DNA from 3 places in the Pantoea sp. GW821-FHT03E06 genome. Region 3 is predicted to be linked to each of the others. Evidence: predicted binding sites of a transcription regulator. Region 3 holds the regulator's gene; each other region holds the start of a gene.
What was found. The regulator Fur, encoded in region 3, represses iron uptake genes when iron is present. The targets are predictions, from matches to a motif close to ATAATAATGAGAACNACTATCAA.
Positions count from the first base shown of each region.

Region 1 (4,264 bases), 410 kb from region 3:
CCGCGGCTTCCCGCTGGCGAGTTTGTACTACTTTGGTCGTCCGGTGGATGAGCTGAGCCTCGATCAGCAGGCGATGCTGGTCGGCATGGTGAAAGGCGCGTCGCTGTATAACCCGTGGCGTAATCCGAAACTGGCACTGGAGCGACGTAATCTGGTGTTGCGTCTGCTGCAGCAGCAGAACGTCATCGATCAGGAGCTTTACGACATGCTGTCGGCGCGTCCGCTTGGCGTGCAGCCGAAAGGCGGTGTCATCACGCCGCAGCCGGCATTTATGCAGATGGTGCGGAATGAGCTGCAGGCTAAGCTCGGCGACAAAATGAAAGATCTCTCTGGCGTGAAAATTTTCACCACGCTGGATGCGATTTCACAGGATGCCGCCGAGAAAGCGGTGGTGGAAGGGATTCCAACGCTGAAAAAACAGCGTGGCCTGAAGGATCTGGAAACCGCGATGGTGGTGGTTGACCGCTTTAGCGGTGAAGTGCGCGCCATGGTAGGCGGTGCCGATCCGCAGTTTGCCGGTTATAACCGTGCGCTGCAGGCGCGTCGTTCAATTGGTTCGCTGGCGAAACCGGCTACCTATTTAACCGCACTGAGCCAGCCGAACAGCTATCGCCTTAACAGTTGGATCGCTGATGAGCCGATTGCGCTGAAACAGCCGAACGGCACCATCTGGAAACCGATGAATGACGATCGTCGCTTCAGCGGCAAAGTGATGCTGGTGGATGCATTAACCAACTCGATGAACGTACCGACGGTTAACCTTGGTATGACGTTGGGTCTGGATGCGGTCGTGGATACCTGGACCAAGCTGGGCGTGCCGAAAGATCAGCTGCATCCGGTGCCGTCCATGCTGCTGGGGGCATTGAACCTGACGCCGATTGAAGTGGCGCAGGCGTTCCAGTCGATTGCCAGTGGAGGGAACCGCGCGGAGCTTTCGGCTGTGCGCTCGGTGATTGCTGAAGATGGTACCGTGCTGTATCAGAGCTACCCGCAGGCGCAGCGCGTGGAGCCGGCGCAGGCCGCTTATCTCACGCTCTACACCATGCAGCAGGTGGCAGATCATGGTACCGCGCGTGCGCTGGGTGCGCGTTACCCGAATGCCCATCTGGCCGGCAAAACCGGTACCACCAATGACCTGATCGACAGCTGGTTCGCCGGTGTTGATGGCAAAGAGGTGGCGATTACCTGGGTAGGCCGCGACAACAACCAGACATCGAAGCTGTACGGTGCGAGCGGGGCGATGCAACTCTATCGCCGCTATCTCGATAATCAGGCGCCGATGCCGCTGGTGCTGACGCCACCGGAAGATATCACGCAGATGAACGTCGATTCTGCCGGTAACTTTATCTGTGGTAGCGGCAGCAGCACATGGCGTTCTCTGCCGGTGTGGTCGCTGGATCCGAATGCGCTGTGTCAGCAGCAGCAAGAGCAGGTGCAGCAACAGCAGCAGCAGTTGCAGCAGCAAGAACAACAGCAGCAGCAACAGCAGCCGCAAAACGAGCAGAAAGATTCAGACGGCGTGGCTGGCTGGATTAAGGATATGTTCGGCAGCAAATAGCATGCTGAGAAAACAGAGGGCGCTACGGCGCCCTTTTTTCATGCCTGCAACTTTGTTAATCGCGATCATGGATATGCGCGATCTGGTCGCTAACCCCGCGCAATAAGCCATTACAAGTTGCGAATATTGGCGTATTTCGCCTATTATCCGTGCGTCATAATAATCATTCTCGTTTGTATTCGCCTGCATCGACTTTTTTCGAGAGATCTCACTTATGAATACGCGAAGCACTAATCCTTGTTTTTTACGCCCGAGTTCACCCCGTCGACCGCTGGCCTGGCTTATTTCATTGACTCTGGGCACGCTCAGCGCGCAGGCGCTGGCAGAAGATACTGTCGTTGTCAGCGCGGATGGCGGCAGTGCCGTTGCGCAGGAGAGCGCGTGGGGACCGTCACCTACCATCGCCGCCAAGCGTAGCGCTACCGGTACTAAAACCGATACTCCGATTGAGAAGACCCCGCAGTCGATCTCTGTGGTCACGCAGGAAGAGATGGCGATGAAAAACGTCACCAGCGTGAAAGGGGCTTTCAACTATACGCCTGGCGTGTTGACCGGCAACCGCGGCAGTTCCAATGTCATTGATGCCCTGTCGATTCGTGGTTTCAGCGAAACGAATACCAACCAATATCTTGATGGCCTGAAACTGCAGGGTGATAACTACTCAGAGTTTGCGATCGATCCCTATTTCCTGGAACGCGCCGAACTGCTGCGCGGTCCGGTTTCGGTGCTGTATGGCAAGAGCAATCCAGGCGGCGTTGTATCGCTGGTGAGCAAACGTCCAACGCAGGAGACGCTGCGTGAAGTGCAGTTCCAAATGGGCACTGACAACCTCTTCTCCACCGGTTTCGACTTCGGCGGCTCGATTGATGATGACGGCGTGTACAGTTATCGCCTCACCGGTCTGGCGCATAGCGCTGACGCCCAGCAAGATATGAACAAAGAGAAGCGCTATACCATTGCGCCATCATTCAGCTGGCGTCCAGATGAAAATACCCGTTTCGATCTGCTGACCTATTTCCAGAACGAACCGGAAACCGGCTATTACGGTTGGCTGCCGCGTCAGGGAACCGTTGTAGGCATTAAACGTCCTGATGGCAGCGAATACAAATTGCCGACCAACTTTGATGAAGGCGAAGACAGCAACAAGATCTCGCGTAACACCAAGATGGTGGGCTACAACTTTGAGCACAGCTTCAACGATACCTGGACGGTGCGGCAGAATCTGCGCTATGCCGATCTGCGTACCGATTATCGCAGTATTTATGGCAGCAACTTTAATCCGGCCACTTTAGAGATCATTCGCGGCTCTGCCGTTTCCAATGAAAAGCTGAATCAGTTTGCGGTGGATAACCAGGCGCAAGCCAAATTTGCGACGGGCCAGGTTGATCATACACTGCTGCTGGGTGTTGATTTCCAGCGAACCCGCAACGACATTGATGCGCAGTTTGGTACCGCATCACCGCTGAGTGCAGTCAATCCACAATATGGCGACGATAGCGTAACGCCGTTTGATGATCCGTATCAGCATCTTAACAAGCAGCGCCAAACCGGCTTGTACGCGCAGGATCAGATGGAATGGAACCGTTGGGTGTTAACCCTGGGCGGACGCTACGATTACGCCATGAACTCGGTTTACGATCGCGTGACGGATAAGGTTGATCGCCAGAACGATCAGGCCTTCACCTGGCGCGGTGGCCTGAACTACGTGTTCGATAATGGGATCGCGCCATACTTCAGCTATAGCGAAGCCTTCATTCCGAACTCGGGTTCAACCTGGGATGGCCAGGCATTTGATCCTTCCCGCGCTAAACAGTATGAAGCGGGCGTGAAATACGTACCAAAAGATCGTCCTGTTGTCCTCACGGCTGCGGTTTATCAACTGACGAAGACCAAGAATCTGACGGCCGATCCGGATACGGTTAACCACCCGTTTGCCAGTATTCAGAGTGGTGAAATTCGCTCACGCGGCGTTGAGCTGGAAGCTAAAGCGGCTCTGAATGCCAACATCAACATGACGGCGTCTTATACCTACACCGATGCGGAGTATACCGAAGACACCAACCTGAAGGGCAAAACGCCAAATCAGGTGCCGAAGCATATGGCATCGCTGTGGACCGATTACACCTTCCATGAAACGGCGCTTTCAGGCGTAACGGTGGGCGCAGGCGTGCGTTATGTCGGTGAAAGTAAAGGTATCTACAGCCCCAATGACGCGGCTAACGTTAACCAAAACTTTGACGTAGCCGGTTACACCACCGTTGATGCCGCGCTGAAATACGATCTTGCCCGTTTCGGCCTGCCGGGCTCTTCGATTGGCGTGAACGTGAATAACCTGTTCGATCGTGAATACGTTGCCAGTTGCTACCGCGAATACGCCTGCTATTGGGGCGCTGAGCGGCAGATTGTCGGAACCGCGACTTTCCGCTTCTAACGCGTTTGTAGGGTGCGCATTTATGCGCACCTGAGTTTCTGGTCGCCATTAATGGCGACCTTACAATGCCCATTAACCAGGGATTATCATGCAGCATCCGCATCACGCAGAAACCACTTTCAGGCTCGATAACGTTAGTTTTCGGGTGCCTGGCCGCACGCTCCTTCATCCGCTGTCTCTCACCTTTGCGCCCGGCAAAGTCACGGCGCTGATCGGTCACAACGGCTCCGGCAAATCTACGCTGCTGAAAATGCTCGGCCGTCACCATGCGGCGA
Region 1 is NZ_JBWKUG010000001.1:806,360-810,623, forward strand. It holds gene mrcB (bifunctional glycosyl transferase/transpeptidase) at 1-1,558, shown strand, start outside; gene fhuA (ferrichrome porin FhuA) at 1,773-3,989, shown strand; gene fhuC (Fe3+-hydroxamate ABC transporter ATP-binding protein FhuC) at 4,078-4,264, shown strand, end outside.
Region 1: the regulator Fur is predicted to act here: its motif matches at 1,715-1,737, upstream of fhuA (ferrichrome porin FhuA).

Region 2 (4,264 bases), 700 kb from region 3:
CCGCTGGCGTGCAGTTTCTTTTTGCCAGCCCGATTGTCGGCATGGTGGCGTTGATTGGTGCGCTGGTAACCTTAGCCAGCGCGGTACGCGTGCTCTATCCCGCACTCGCGCCTCATTGGTCAGTGAGTGCTGACCAGCTGGGTTTGCTTTACGCCGCGGTGCCGCTCGGTGCCGCGGTGGGCGCGTTGACCAGCGGCAAACTGAAACACGCCGCGCGTCCAGGGCAGTTAATACTCGGCAGCGCGATTGCGGCGTTTATCGCCCTTGGTTTGTTTAGCCTGATGCCGAACCTGCCGCTGGCGTTAGCTTGCCTGATCGCCTTCGGTTACTTCAGCGCCATCAATAGCTTGGTGCAATACGCGATGATTCAAGCGCTCACGCCCGATCATTTGCTTGGTCGCATCAATGGGTTGTGGACGGCACAGAACGTCACCGGCGACGCGATAGGTGCGGCAGTGATTGGCGCGATGGGTTCCTGGCTGCTGCCACCGCAGGCCGCTGCGGTGTTTGGCTTCGCCGCGGCGCTGCTGGGCATGGTGATGTGGTTAGTGATGGGGCGTTTACGTCGTTACCACCCGCCAGCGCCAGAGCTGGCGGAACAGGCATCATGATTTAACGAACAGTTTTTCCAGACGCGCGAGCAGATTGCTGGCGCTGTAGTAATCGAGACGGAACGAATCGACACCCAATTCGTACACCTGCTTGTTTTGCACCGCAGCATTCTGCGCCAGGAACGGATTGCTCAGCACCGACTGCGTGGTTTTATCGTCGGCGGCAAACAGCAGGAAGGTTTTACCCGTCAGGCCGCTGGCGAGATTTTCGCCTGACAGCTGAATGATGTCTTTACGCTGTCCCATGCTGTGGCTCTGCTCCACGCTGGCCGACGGCACCGCCAGGGTGAAACCGAGTTGTTCCAGCAGCTTGCCCTGCGCCGAGGCGGCGGTCCACAGGTTGACCGCGCGCCCACCGCCGTTCCACACCATGGCGGAAACCGGCTGCGGCGGCAGCGTGATGGCTTTCTTCAGCGCGGCTTCGCGATCGTTGAAGGCGTTAACACGCTGTGCCGCCTGAGCCTCCTGGCCGGTGGCCTGGCCTAATAGTGTGACCACATCCTGCCAGCTTTTGTCGTCGTAGTTGACCACTAACGTCGGTGCGATGGCAGAGAACTGATCGACGAGTTTGATGGCGGAGTCATTGCCGGTGGCGCTGACGATGATCAGGTCCGGCGCTTCGGCTGCTACCGCTTCGGCACTCGGTTCACCAATGTACAGACGTTTGAGTTGGTGCTGTTTGGCGACCTCGCTCCATTGGCGGAAGAAACCCTGCTCGTCGGCCAGACGGCTATTGGGTGCAGTCGCACCCGAGGCGATGACCGGCGCATCAATCGCCAGCAGCGAACCGGTCAGCGTGACGCTGGTGGAAACAATACGCTGTGGCGCTTTGTTTAAGGTGAGCGATCCGTTAGCCCCTTGAAGGGTGCGCGGCCAACCTTGTTCGGCATGCGCGACGCTGGTGAAAATCTGGAAAACACTCAATAGGGCTGCAATAGCCCAAAAACCGCATTTATTCATAAGTTTTAGCCCACTTTTTAGCATATTGCCCTGTTCAGCGTCAGCGCCTGATTACGTCAAAAGGTCGCTGAAATCCCGCGAATGGATTGACACTTTTGCCCAATCGACGTAGGTTACAGGCCCATAATAAAAATGATAATCATTCTTAATAATCTTATCATTTATAGGTGAAAATTATGGTGGAAACGACCACGTTTGAAAATGCCTGGCTGAAGGATTATTCCGCGCTTTGCCGTGGTTTTCTCTTTACCTCGCCGTGGCGCAGTTTGGCAACGCAAGGATGCTATACCACCATTAGCGCGCCGGTACATGATGCCGCGTCGCTGCAGGGTGATTTCCAACAACAGCTGCGTCAGCACTTTGCTGCCGCGAAAAAACAGGGCATCGCCAATCCGATTCTGGTCGGGGCGATCCCATTCGATGTCAGCCAGCCTGCGGCGTTGTTTATTCCCGAAGCCCATCAGACCTTCAATCGAGACGACCTGCAAAACGCACTGCCGCAAGGCATCAGCGATCTGCCAGAGGTGCGCCGTCGCACGCCGGTACCAGACCACGATGTCTTCCTCAATATGGTGGCAGATGCGGTAGCAGCCACGCAGCGCGGCGAGCTGGATAAAGTGGTGCTGTCGCGCCTGATGGATATCGTCACGGAGCAGCCGGTGGATACGGCAACGTTGATGCAGCGCGTGATTGCGCAGAATCCGAATAGCTACCATTTCCATCTGCCGCTGCCGCAAGGCGGTGCGCTGATCGGTGCCAGCCCGGAACTGATGCTGCGTAAACAAGGTCGCGATTTCAGTTCTTGTCCGCTCGCCGGATCTGCACGGCGCAATCATGGCGATGCGCAGCAGGATCGCGCGGCAGGTAACACGCTGATGAATTCCAGCAAAGATCGCCATGAACACAAACTGGTGACCGACGCGATGCGCGATACGCTGCAGCCGCGCAGCCGTTTGCTGTCAGTACCGAGCACGCCTTCGCTGATCACCACCGCTACGCTGTGGCATCTGGCGACGCAAATTGACGGCGAAGTCCAGAATGAGCAGGAAAATGCCCTGTCGCTGGCCTGCCTGCTGCATCCAACGCCGGCGCTGAGCGGCTTCCCGCATCAGCGCGCGCAGAAGCTCATCCAGCAGCTGGAACCCTTTGATCGCCAGCTGTTTGGCGGCATCGTCGGCTGGTGCGATAGCGAAGGCAATGGCGAATGGGTAGTGACTATCCGCTGCGGCACCGTGCACGGCACGCGTGTGCGGCTGTTTGCCGGCGCGGGCATCGTCGCCGACTCCCAACCTGAATCAGAATGGCGCGAAACCGGCGTGAAGCTGGATACCATGTTGCGCGCCTTTGGACTGCAATAAAGGAAAGAGCATGAGCATTCCCTATACTCGCTGGCCGGACGATCTGGCCGCGCGCTACCGCGAAAAAGGCTACTGGCTGGATGTACCGATGACCGATATTTTGGCGCGTCATCAGCACAACGATGCCATTGCGGTGATTGATGGCGATCGTCACATCAGCTATCGCGAAATGGATGTGCTAAGCAGCAATCTGGCCGCTGCGCTGCAGCGTCGCGGCCTGCAGAGTGGCGATACCGCGCTGGTGCAGCTCGGCAACGTGGCTGATTTTTATGTCACGGTATTCGCACTGTTTAAGCTCGGCGTGGCGTCAGTTTTCGCCCTATTCAGCCATCAGCGTACCGAACTCAGCGCCTATGCGGCGCAGATTGAGCCCAAGCTGCTGATTGCCGATCGCACCCATGCGCTGTTTGCTGACGACACCTTTATCAGCGCACTGTGCGACGCGCAGCCTTCGCTGCAGCAGGTGATTTTACGCAATGACAATCAGCCGGAAAACACGCTGGAAGCGCTGATGGCGGAAGCGGCGGGTAATTTCGTCGCCACGCCAACTGCCGCCGATGAAGTGGCATTTTTCCAACTCTCAGGCGGCAGCACCGGCACGCCAAAGCTGATTCCGCGCACCCACAACGATTACTACTACAGCATTCGCGCCAGTGATGAGATCTGTGAGGTAACCGCCGATACGCGCTATCTCATCGCCCTGCCCGCCCCGCATAACTTCGCCATGAGTTCACCCGGTTCACTCGGCGTATTTTACGCGGGTGGACAGGTGATATTGGCCGCCGATCCCAGCGCGACGCTGTGTTTCCCGCTGATTGAAAAGCATCAGGTTACGGATACTGGTTTGGTGCCACCGGCGGTGAGTTTGTGGCTACAGGCGATTCAGGAATGGGGCAGCAACAAGCAGCTGGCCTCGCTGAAGCGCATTCAGGTGGGCGGCGCCAAATTGGGTGAAACCCTGGCCGCACGCATTCAGAACGAAATGGGCTGTCAGCTGCAGCAGGTGTTCGGTATGGCCGAAGGTTTGGTGAACTACACCCGCTTTGGCGACGATGAGAACACCATTCTCACCACGCAAGGCCGCCCAATCTCTGAGGACGACGAAGTGTGGGTTGCAGATGAGCACGGCAATGCGCTGCCAACTGGCACCATTGGTCGCCTGATGACGCGCGGTCCTTACACCTTTCGCGGCTACTACAAGAGCCCAGAGCATAACGCCGCCAGCTTCGACGCCCATGGGTTTTACTGCTCTGGCGATCTGATTGAGATTAACGCGCAGGGTTACATCACTGTACAAGGACGTGAAAAAGATCAGATTAACCGCGGTGGCGAGAA
Region 2 is NZ_JBWKUG010000001.1:521,989-526,252, reverse strand. It holds gene entS (enterobactin transporter EntS) at 1-611, shown strand, start outside; gene fepB (Fe2+-enterobactin ABC transporter substrate-binding protein) at 606-1,571, opposite strand; gene AC07WB_RS02390 (isochorismate synthase) at 1,748-2,929, shown strand; gene AC07WB_RS02385 ((2,3-dihydroxybenzoyl)adenylate synthase) at 2,940-4,264, shown strand, end outside.
Region 2: the regulator Fur is predicted to act here: its motif matches at 1,698-1,720, upstream of AC07WB_RS02390 (isochorismate synthase).

Region 3 (4,264 bases):
GAAATTTTTGCCGCCATCCGAGCCGTTACTACCGCTGGCGTCACACGTCGTAGTGAAGCGGCAGAGGTGATGCGTCAGCACATTAATGAGGACGGCGTGATTCAGTTCATCCTCAAGTCGTTCGTCGAAGGTGAATGGCGCTTTAACGTGCCGGTGCTGTGGGATAATTACACCACCATTTCCGGTTGGGAAGAGGTGCCTGCCTGGCCGCATCCGGCGCTGTTTATTCGCGGCGGTGACTCGCCTTATCTGGATAATCAGCATCGCGATGCGCTGCTGCGTCAATTCCCTCAGGCACATGCGCACGTTATCAGCGGGGCCGGACATTGGGTGCATGCCGAGAAACCTGATGCGGTTTTGCGCGCGGTTCGGCGGTTTTTTAATCTGTAAAAGCAAAAGCTTGCCGCGCGTGCTTTAGGGTTGGCGTCAGGGAAGGCGCTGGAGTATGATGTCGCGCTAAAAATTTGCCACGGATATTTTTACCGTGGTCGGGCCGATAATGTTTTAATCGCGCAGCGCCTTTCCGCCGTTCGCGCCCACTCAGTTTTACAAACCATGGCAAAAGAACAGACAGACCGCACCACGCTTGATCTCTTCGCAGACGAGCGGCGTCCTGGTCGCCCTAAAACTAGCCCGTTGACGCGTGACGAACAGCTACGCATCAATAAACGTAATCAGCTCAAGCGCGATAAAGTGCGTGGGTTGCGTCGTGTTGAGCTGAAAATGTCCAGCGAGGCGGTTGACGCGCTCAGTACGCTGGCCGATCAGCAAAACATCAGTCGCAGCGAATTGATTGAACAAATGCTGCTGGCACAGCTCAAACTGTCTTAGCGTGCCCAGACCGCACGCTGGAACAAAAGTCACGGCTTTACAAGTTCCGCACTTTTTACCGGTCTGCTATTATTCGCATAACTGTGCAGTCAACTGACTTACTTTCACAATCAGGATTTAAGAGGTTACCTAACCCATGGCAATCGTAGGCATTTTCTTCGGCAGCGATACCGGCAACACTGAAAACATTGCAAAAATGATCCAGAAACAACTGGGTAAAGATGTCGCCGAAGTGCATGACATTGCTAAGAGCACCAAAGAAGATCTCGATGCATTCGACATCCTGCTGCTGGGCATCCCGACATGGTATTATGGCGAAGCGCAGTGTGACTGGGATGATTTCTTCCCCACGCTGGAAGAGATTGATTTCAATGGCAAGCTGGTAGCACTGTTTGGTTGTGGCGATCAGGAAGATTACGCCGAATACTTCTGCGACGCGATGGGTACCATTCGCGACATCATCGAGCCAAATGGTGCGGTTATCGTCGGCCACTGGCCTACCGAAGGCTACCATTTTGAAGCATCTAAAGGTTTGGCCGATGATAAACACTTCCTCGGTCTGGCGATTGACGAAGATCGTCAACCCGAACTGACCAATGAACGCGTTGAGAAATGGGTGAAACAGATCTTCGATGAGCTGCAGCTGAAAGAGATTATTGAAGCCTAATCCCCTTCTCTGCCCGATGTGGGCGCTATCTCACATCGGGTAACGGAATTTCCTATAAAAATAATAGCTACGGTTTTTTAACTTTTCCCCGCAAATCTGTAGAATACCCGCAATGGTCATCCGCTTATTCCTCTGGCTGTAGAATGAGGCTGAGTGAAATGGAATCCAAAACTTACCGGTCTTGAAGACGTTAGTGACATTATCCTTACCCTCTTTATTGATTAAGGACGTTGCCTTGGTTTTCATTTCACTGCTTGAGTTCTATAATGAGACGCAAATGAGAATGCGCGTTGACCTAAACATTCAAGGCCCCTGCGCCGCAAGTGACTAGCAAAGTAACAGGACAATATCCGCATGACTGACAACAACTCCGCATTGAAGAAGGCTGGCCTGAAAGTCACGCTCCCCAGACTGAAAATTCTGGAAGTGCTTCAGGGACCCGGACCCGAGTCCCATCACGTCAGTGCGGAAGATTTGTATAAACGCCTGATTGATATGGGCGAAGAGATTGGTCTGGCCACGGTATATCGCGTTCTTAACCAGTTTGACGACGCGGGCATCGTAACCCGTCATAACTTCGAAGGCGGTAAATCCGTGTTCGAACTGACCCAGCAGCACCATCACGATCACCTGATCTGCCTGGATTGTGGCAAGGTCATCGAATTCAGCGATGAATCAATCGAAACGCGCCAGCGTGAAATTGCCACTCGCCACGGTATCAAACTCAGCAACCACAGTCTGTACTTGTACGGTCACTGTGCTCTGGGAGACTGCCGCGAAGACGAGACGCTCCACGATAAGTAATTAAGTGTGCTATGCAGTATAAAAAAACCGGCGCTTTAGCCGGTTTTTTTATACCTGAATTCAGGCAATGAGGGTTTCTTGCAGGTAACGCCAGCGTGGAATGCTGGTGCTGCAATCAAGAACCGCCAGTGAAATACGGCTCTGATTGATGCCATTCATCATTTGTAATTCACGATACTGAATCGTCACTTCCTCACTTTGCTGCGAGATAATGGCGTGCTCGCTGGTCGCAATCCGCATACCTTCGCGTTGACCATTTAACTGGCGAAACAGCGCTTCCATCTCATTAAGATCCAACTGTTTACCTTGCGGTGTCACCATTTTAAATTGGGGATGAAAGTGCGACAAAAACAGGTCGATGCTGTCATCACTGCCTTCGACCTGATTGAAAATACGTTCGATAAGTTGATGTAAAACAACCACACTGTGCTTGGCTTCCAGAGCGAGACTTGTCATTTTTTTTCCTTTGGTAACCCGCGAAGCAACGTCTTAGAGCGCATAGCCTACCTGAAAAAAAGTTTTTCACACGGCCAAATGGATTAATTTTTCTAAAGTCAGAATAGTCGTAAACGACAAAAGAAACTTATTAACTGGCATGCAGAATAATTGATTACCCATTGCCAAATGCAGACAATAAAAAAGGGCGATTGCTCGCCCTTTCATGATCTTATCGTACTATCAGCAAAAAAGATTATTCGCCGATTTTTGCCCAGGTGTCACGCAAACCTACGGTGCGGTTAAACACCAATTGGGACGGCTGCGAATAGACGCTGTCAGCACAGAAATAGCCTTCGCGCTCAAACTGATATGGCGCCATTGGCTCAGCAGCACGCAAGCCTGGCTCAACGAAGCCCTGTTTAGTCTCCAGCGAGTTCGGGTTAATGGTGGTGAGGAAATCCTCTGCCGCTCCCGGATTTGGCACACTGAACAGACGATCGTACAGGCGGAATTCCGCCGGTAGCGCGTGAATCGCAGACACCCAGTGAATAACGCCTTTCACTTTACGGCCATCAGCAGGATCTTTGCTTAACGTGTCCACATCACATGTGCAGTAGATGCAGGTGATATTACCTTTATCATCCTTCGCCACGCGTTCAGCACGAATCACGTAAGCGTTACGCAGACGTACTTCTTTGCCCAGCACCAAACGTTTGTATTGCTTGTTGGCTTCTTCACGGAAGTCTGCGCGATCAATCCACACTTCGCGGCTGAACGGTACTTCACGCGTGCCCATCTCCGGTTTGTTCGGATGATTTGGCATGCTGATGATCTCTTCATGCCCAGCTGGCAGGTTCTCAATTACCACTTTCAGTGGATCCATAACTGCCATCGCACGCGGCGCGTTTTCATTGAGATCGTCACGAATGCACGACTCCAGTGATGCCATCTCGACGATATTATCCTGCTTAGTCACACCAATACGACGGCAGAATTCGCGGATTGATGCGGCGCTGTAGCCACGACGACGCAGACCAGAAACGGTCAACATGCGCGGATCGTCCCAACCTTCCACAACCTTCTCGCTCACCAACTGCGTCAGTTTACGCTTCGACATCACCGCGTATTCCAGATTCAGACGGGAGAACTCGTACTGACGCGGATGCACAGGAATGGTGATGTTATCCAGCACCCAATCGTACAGGCGTCGGTTATCCTGGAATTCAAGTGTGCAGAGTGAATGCGTAATGCCTTCAATGGCGTCCGAAATGCAGTGCGTGAAGTCGTACATTGGATAGATGCACCACTTGCTGCCTGTCTGATGGTGATCGGCAAACTTAATGCGATACAGCACAGGATCGCGCATCACAATGAAGCTAGAGGCCATATCAATTTTGGCACGCAGGCAGGCTTTACCCTCTTCAAAACCACCGTCGCGCATCTTCTGGAACAGCGCTAAGTTCTCTTCCACGCTGCGATCGCGATAAGGGCTGTTTTTGCCTGGTGCAGTCAGCGAACCGCGGT
Region 3 is NZ_JBWKUG010000001.1:1,217,392-1,221,655, reverse strand. It holds gene ybfF (esterase) at 1-390, shown strand, start outside; gene ybfE (LexA regulated protein) at 556-831, shown strand; gene fldA (flavodoxin FldA) at 968-1,498, shown strand; gene fur (ferric iron uptake transcriptional regulator) at 1,853-2,302, shown strand; gene AC07WB_RS05595 (hypothetical protein) at 2,363-2,758, opposite strand; gene glnS (glutamine--tRNA ligase) at 2,994-4,264, opposite strand, start outside.